DNA from 2 places in the Luteipulveratus mongoliensis genome. Region 2 is predicted to be linked to the other one. Evidence: riboswitches for the same ligand, from Rfam matches in the RefSeq annotation. Region 2 holds a riboswitch; the other holds the start of a gene.

Region 1 (3,644 bases), 2.3 Mb from region 2:
AGATTGGTCGGATCGGCGAGCTGCGTCCGATCCGTGACGAGGAGGAGGCGCGGGACATCCCTCATGACCCGAGGACCCCGGCCAAGGGAGACGATGCCTGTGCCAGACGACGCTGCGGGATGCGGCCGGCGAGGTGGGCCAGCCGTCCGGCCTCGACGCCTCGTCGCATGGCACGCGCCATGACCACCGGCCGCTCAGCACGGGTGACTGCGGTGGCGAGGAGCACGGCGTCGCAGCCGAGCTCCATGGCCAGAGCCGCCTCGGAGGCCGTACCGATGCCGGCATCCAGGATGACCGGCACCGTGACCTGCTCGCGCAGGAGGGAGATCGCGTGCGGGTTGCGGATGCCGAGCCCGCTGCCGATCGGGGCACCCAGCGGCATCACCGCTGCGCATCCCACATCTTGCAGTCGCCGAGCGACGACCGGGTCGTCGCCGGTGTATGGCAGCACGTGAAAACCGTTGTCCACTAATGCCTTTGCTGCGTCGAGCAGCTCGATGACGTCCGGCAGGAGCGTACGGTCGTCGGCCACGACCTCGAGCTTGACCCAGTCGGTGCCGAGCGCCTCACGCGACAGCTCGGCCACCAGGACCGCCTCACGCGCGGTGCGGCACCCGGAGGTGTTGGGCAGGATCTCGACCGGTAGTCCCGCGAGCGCCTCCATCAAGCCGTTCGCGACCCCATCGCCGGCGCGCCGCATCGACACGGTCACCACGCCCGTGCCGGACTCCAGGACGGCGTCGGTGAGTGAGCTCGGGCTGATCGCACCGCCGGATCCGAGCAGCAGCCTGGACCGCAGGCTGCGACCGGCGAGCTCGAGAACGTCCTCGTGCTCGGTCACCTCAGCCGCCCTGCATCGGCGTCAGGATCTCGACCTCGCCACCGCTGGGTACGACGGTGCCGGCCCACTCCTCACGGTGCACGACGGCGCCGTTCAGGGCCACGGCCACGCTCATGCTCTGGAGACCACGGGACTCCAGGAGCTCGGTCACGGTCAGTCCTGGGCGGTGCCGGGCGGGTTCGCCGTTGACGAGGATCGTCGCGGTCATACGGTCTGCCTCCTGTGCGATGCGGATCGATGGCGGGCAAGAGTGAAGTCAGCAGCAGCCGGGTTGAGCGGTTCGCCGAGTACGGCCGCGGCGAGCGCGTCCGCGGTGATCGGAGCGAGCAGGAACCCATGTCGGTAGTGGCCGGTGGCCACGAACAGACCGTCCACCTCCGTGGCCCCGAGGTAGGGCCCGTTGTCGGGCGTTCCAGGCCGGAGGCCGACATCGTGAGAGAGCAGCTCGGCGTCCCTGAGCTGTGGGAGGACGGTGGTCGCTGCAGACAGGAGGTCGAGGATCGCGCGCGGCGTGCGTCGGGTGTCGTGGCCGACGTCGGCACTCGTGGCGCCCACAACGATCTCGCCGTCGTCGCGAGGCACGAGATAGACATCGACCTCGTCGACCCGCGCCCGGACGGTCTGGGTGAGCAGGTCGTCCGAGGTCCGCAGGCGGAGGATCTCGCCCTTGACCGGTCGGGTCGGCACGGTCTCGTCGACATCCGCCGCAAGGCTCGTGCTCTGCACACCGGCCGCGAGGACGACGGCGTCGGTGGGCACGAGGCGATCCCCACGCCGTACGCCGATCACTCGCCCGCCGCTGCGCGCGAGCAGAACGCGGTCGGTCACGATCCGAGCTCCGTTGTCCTGCAGGGCTGCTCGCAGCGCACGGATGACGACGGGTGCATCGACGGACGTGTCACGGGGGATTCGGAGGCAGCCACGTGCCCTGTTCGTGAGCTCGGGTTCGCACTGCCTGCACATCGCGGCCGAGAGCATCTCGGCCGGCACGCTCTGCGTGGCCAGCAATGCGGCTCGGCGCACGAGTCGGTCGTCGTCGTCAGGATGGATGGAGACCAGGAGAGTGCCGGGCGGACGAGGAGCGATGTCGATGCCACTCGCCGCGGAGATCTCGTCGGCGAACCGGTCCCATCGCGCCAGCGACTCCTCGCACAGTCGATGGAGCGCGTCGTGCCCGTAGTCCAGCTCCGAACCCGGTGCGAGCATGCCGGCGGCCACGGGCGAAGCGCGCCCAGTCGCGCGGTCGTCGTACACGACCACGTCGAGGCCGCGCCGGCAGAGTCCCCATGCGGCGGAGAGGCCAGCGATCCCACCACCGACGACTGCGACAGTCATCGGCGAGCTCGGGTGGGGATCACGTGCCGGGGACACCATCCGTTCGGATCAGGCGGAGCGGTGCTCGAGGCATGCTCGAGACGACAGGCTCCGACGAAGGGATGCACCACCACGGCGTACGACACGATCGACTTCTCCTTGCGCCGGCATGACCCGGATCAAGTCGGAACGGTCGAGGCCGCGACAGCCCCCTCTCAGCCCGGTGCGCCGGACTCCCGCGAAGGACGTGCCGACCGTACCAGCAACGTCGCTGAGTGCGACCCAGGTGGTTGCAGATCAGGGGGCGAAGTGGCGAGAAGCATTGGTTTGCAACGTGTTTCGGCTGAGGCGAGATGGCCAGAGGGTGGGCTCCGCAGCGCGGAACCCACCCTCAGGTGCTCACTCGGGGACAGGGTCCCCGCTCAGGATCAGTCGGTCAGGCGGCGGCGCATCCAGTAGGCGGCACCGACGACCAGGCCGAGCACTACCGCGGCCAAACCGGTCAGCACCGTGTTGGATCCGTTGCTCCCGAGAAGCAACCAGTCGGTCTGCACCGGAGGGCCGCTGGGCGGGGGTGTCGTCCCGCCAGGCGGCGGCGTCGTCGTGTCGCCTGGCGTCGTGGTCGACCCGGTCGAGCCAGTCGTGCTGGACGAGGTCGATGACGAGGAGCTCGACGACGATGGCTCGGTGGTGGTGCTGCCCGTCGTGCTCGGGGTCGTCGGGTTGGACGTCGACGAGGTCGAGGAACTCGCCGTCGACGTGCTCGACGTGGTCGTGGATGTGGGCGGCTGCGTGCTCGTCGATGTGGTGGTCGGCGGCTGGGTCGGCTCGTCGCAGATGACCTTGAAGACCTTGCTCTTGGCCTTCTTGATCTCCTCGGTGCCGAACTTGTTGTACAGCGTCGCCTTGTAGTGGCCGTCCTCCAGCGTCAGCCCGTCGGTCTCGCCGTCGGGGTCGGCGTTGACGTAGACCGTCTGGCCGTCACCGTTGTCGTCCGTGGCGAGCAGCGGCACCTCGACGGTGTCGGTGGTGTCGGTGTCGCCACCCTGCGGCGCCACCTTGATCAGGCCGTCCTGGCCGGCGTCGAGGCCGTAGACCTCGAAGTTGAACTTGCAGACCTTGGGGTCGTTGCTCTCGGTGTTGGCCGGCGTGCCGAGCTCGTGCACCTTGAGCGTGCCGTTGTTGCCGGGCGGGGCAGCGACGGCCGCAGTCGTCGCCAGAACGCCGAGTCCCATCGCCGCGGTCAGGCCGAGGGCAGCGGCGGTCGAGCGTGCGCGTGTAGTGGTCACGAGAGGTCCCCTTCAGGGCCCGGGCCCAGCCGGGCCGATATCAGTGGGTGCGTACCCGCCATACCCCCGTGGTCAGACTGGCCGCGCCTCGGACTGTGGCCCAACCGGACGCAGCCGTGGGGTCACTTTCAGAAGTGGGTCACGCCTGAAACATTGCGGCTAGCGCGGCGTGAAGACGAGCAGGTAGTCACCGGCCAGAT
Region 2 (3,644 bases):
AGACGATGTCCTGCCACTCGGTGAGCCAGGTCTGACGGTTCTTCGCGATGTCAGCCGGCGAGACGTCGTACGGCTTGGTCGGCTGCTTGGCGAACTTCTGCCAGTCGGCGGGCAGCGTCGCGCTCTTGCTGACCGGGAAGACGTACATGTTGGTCGGCAGCGCGTCCTGGAACGCCTTGCCCTGCATCCAGTCGATGAGTGCCTTGGCGCCCGTCGGGTTCTTGGCGCCCTTGATGACGCCGGAGTACTCGACCTGGCGGAAGCAGGTGTCGAGCAGGGCTGCGGTTGTTGATTTCCCGTCCTTGACGGTGAATGCCGGAGAGGTGTCGTACGACCACACGATCGGGCGGTCGCCCTTGCCTTCACCCTGGGTGAAGTCGACGTTGTAGGCGTCCTCCCAGCCGCTGGTGATCTTGACGCCGTTGGCGACGAGCCACTTCCAGTAGGCCTGCCAGCCCGTCCCGTCACGGTGCTCCCTTCCGACGGTCGCTAGCAGCATCGCCAGGCCGGGCGACGAGGTCGGCGCGCCGGGCACGACCATGAGGTTCTTGTACTCCCGCTTCGAGGCGAGGTCGTCGAACGTCTTGGGCGGCGCGATCTTCTTCTTCGCGAACCAGGTGGTGTCGATGTTGACGCAGGTGTTGGCGTAGTCGACCGGCGTCAGCTGGTCTCCACCGTCCTTCAACGCGTACGCCGACCCGCCGGGCGCGGGAGTCTTCGGCGTGTACGCATCGAGCACACCCTCGGAGATCACCCGCGAGGCGAAGGTGTTGTCGATGCCGAAGACCGCGTCACCGAGGGGCGAACCCTTAGTCAGCACCAGCTTGTTGGCGACCTGGCCGGCGTCGCCGGACGGCGTGACCTTGACCGTGTAGCCGGTCTCCTTGGTGAACTGCGCGAGCAGCGGCTTGGGCACGTTGAACGAGTCGTGCGTGATGAGGGTGACGGTTTTGTTGGCGGGCGCTGCGCTGCCCGTGGTGGCGCCTTGGGGTGCGGCGGTGCTCTTTGAATCACTCGAGTCGCCGTCACCGTCGCTCAGTGAGCAGCCGGCCAGGGTGAGGGTGACCGCGATCGCCGCGGTGAGGTGCGTCGTACGACGCATGGGACGTCCTCCTTGTCGTAAGGAGGGGTCTCGCCGAACCCCGGGATGGGGCGGGCGAGGGAGTTGCTCGACTTCCTCCACCGGTACTAACCGGATCAGGTTCGAGGGTCTGCGGCGGGCCGCACTCTCAGCGCACTTGCGCTCCCCTGTCGTCTCTGAGGTCGACGGTACACGCCGCGCCGTGGCAGGCTCGACCCCAGACGATCGGTTGGTCGTTTCGTGACCCTCAGGGCACGTGATGACCAGTTGATCCAGACGATCGATCGCGCAGGACGACGGAAAGGTGTGGCCGATGGGTAACGCGTTGTGGAAGGTGCTCGCGATCGGGTCCGGACTGGTGGCCAGCCGTGCCGCCAAGGCCGCGACGCAGAGCACCTGGAAGTTCGCGTCCGGTGGCAAGACGCCCCCGACCAATGCGGCGCACCCGGACGTCCCGTGGCGCGAGGCGGCCGTGTTCGCGGTCGTGTCCGGCTCGATCATGGCGTTGGCTCGCACGGCCGCCAACAAGCAGGCCGCGAAGTTCTACACCAAGACCACCGGGCACCTGCCCGAGTCGCTGCAGGCCACGAGCAAGGCCTCCTGACCCGTACGCCCGCCTCACCTCGCGAGTCCGCCTCACCGGCACTTCCCCCGCGAAAGGTGACTGTTCCGTCGCGCATGCCGCGCAGAGCAGTCACTTTTCGCAGGGGAAGTGGCGTTAGGCGGCGTCTTCCGTATCGATCGGCCCCAGGAGGATCCAGCGACGTCGTGGCTCAGGAGTCAGTCCCTGTGCGATCAGCTTCCGCGCCATCGGCTCTCCGTCTCTGGCGGCGGTCCAGCCCCAGCGTGCGACCTTGTTGCGAATCGCGCGTAGGCGGTCTTCGCGACCTTTCTCCTTCACGATCCGCTCCTGCATCTCCTCAGGACTGCTGTTGTACGCCGGTCCGTACTTGGCCTCGCCATCGAACTCGCCGACGAGTCCTGGCCAGCTGAAGTCGGTCTCCCCGATCTTTCCGTCTGCATCCGAGTACGCGACCTGCAGACACGGCTGCGGGAACCTCAGCAAGAACATCTGTCCACGGCTGAGGCTCTCTCCCGCCGACATCGCACCAGAGTCGGCCAGCTCGGCCACCCGCCGAATGATGGCCCGACCCGGCGAGCGCGGCGGCAGCCGCTGCCACTCTGCGTGCAAGTCCTCTCGCTCGCAGAGCCCCCGCCTCATGGCGTTGTCGGCGGCCGCGAGGCCGTCCACAAAGCCCACCTCTCGAGACAGGTCGGCCACCGTGCGTGCCACGTCGGTGACCAGCAGCCCGTTCTGCAGGACCGCCGTTGCACCCTCCTGGGTGTGTCTCACCAACACTGATGAGCTGTGCGCCTTCGACTCCTCGACAACAACGTGGACCTTCGCGGGCCACCGCTCGACGATCGGGAGCTGCCACACCGCGGCCGCTGACTGATGACTGAAGATGTGGGGTCCTGGCCTCGCCATCAGCGCGGTCGCATGGACCAGGGCTTCGTACCGCTGATCGGGGCCGAGATTCGACCAGGTCGCGGACTCCATACACACCCCGTGCCGGACCATGTGGAACCGAAGCGCGCCGTCATCGCGCCGCACTCGCCGTGGCTCGACGAATCCGCGGCGCAGCTCCGAGCAGATCTGCAGCGTTGTCGGGTCGAACGCGATCGCATTGTCGTCAGACATGGCCGCCACAGTCGCATGGGACACGAGAGCGCGACGACGGTCATCCACAGGCCCCACTTCCCCCGCGAAAAGTGACTGTTCCGTCGCGCATGCCGCGCAGAGCAGTCATTTTTCGCGGGGGGAGAGGTGAGAGGGGCGTACGGGAGGTGAGAGGGGCGTACGTCAGCGGGTGGTGAGGTCGCCGCGGCCGAACATCTCGGCGGTCTGCTTGGCCGACGGCGAGCCGACCTCTGCATCGGCGCCGGCATCCATCAGCAGGAACACGATCGTGTCCTCACCCTTGAACACCGCGCCGGCCAACGGTGACTGGCCGCGGTCGTTGAGGCGGTTGACGTCAGCACCGCGCTCGAGCAGCACCGTCACAGCCGCCGTCTGCCCGTGATAGGCCGCGAGCATCAGCAGCGTGTTGCCGGAGGCGTCGGTCAGATCGACGGGCACGCCCCGGTCGAGGTAGGCCGCCAGCCGCTCGACGTCACCCAGCCGCGCGAAGTCGAAGCAGGCATGGGCGATCTCGACCAGACGTGGGTCGAGGGCGTCCGTGCTCATATCGGGCATGTTAGGCCATCCTTACCAGTACCACCCAGTTCAGACCTCGCGGATCCGGGGGCCGTGACCCGCCTTCGAGGGCGCATGGTGACGCCCCGATCGTCACTGCGCGAACGGTCCCTTGCCACGGATCTCCTCGAAGGCCAGCCAGGTCCGCGTCGCGAGCACCCCCGGGATCGCCTGGACCCGCTCCAGAACCAGCGACCGCAAGGTGGCGTTGTCGGGCGCGTGCACCAGCACGAGGACGTCGAACTCCGAGGCCAGCAGCGCAATCGACTCGACATACGGCAGCTCGGCCAGCTCTGCGGACACCGT

What was found. Region 2 has a riboswitch for thiamine pyrophosphate ahead of VV02_RS04885 (thiamine ABC transporter substrate-binding protein). Riboswitches for the same ligand answer to the same signal wherever they lie in the genome.
Region 1: another riboswitch for thiamine pyrophosphate. It lies ahead of thiO (glycine oxidase ThiO); the one in region 2 lies ahead of VV02_RS04885 (thiamine ABC transporter substrate-binding protein).

The regions. Positions count from the first base shown of each region.
Region 1 is NZ_CP011112.1:3,338,680-3,342,323, reverse strand. Features, by position in the region: gene VV02_RS15910 (thiamine phosphate synthase) at 1-65, opposite strand, end outside; gene VV02_RS15905 (thiazole synthase) at 62-841, opposite strand; gene thiS (sulfur carrier protein ThiS) at 843-1,049, opposite strand; gene thiO (glycine oxidase ThiO) at 1,046-2,176, opposite strand; TPP riboswitch at 2,295-2,405, opposite strand; gene VV02_RS26445 (hypothetical protein) at 2,584-3,444, opposite strand; gene VV02_RS15885 (DNA methyltransferase) at 3,604-3,644, opposite strand, start outside.
Region 2 is NZ_CP011112.1:1,044,806-1,048,449, reverse strand. Features, by position in the region: gene VV02_RS04885 (thiamine ABC transporter substrate-binding protein) at 1-1,102, opposite strand, end outside; TPP riboswitch at 1,158-1,260, opposite strand; gene VV02_RS04880 (DUF4235 domain-containing protein) at 1,395-1,685, shown strand; gene VV02_RS04875 (hypothetical protein) at 1,800-2,783, opposite strand; gene VV02_RS04870 (ankyrin repeat domain-containing protein) at 2,946-3,329, opposite strand; gene VV02_RS04865 (Lrp/AsnC family transcriptional regulator) at 3,432-3,644, opposite strand, start outside.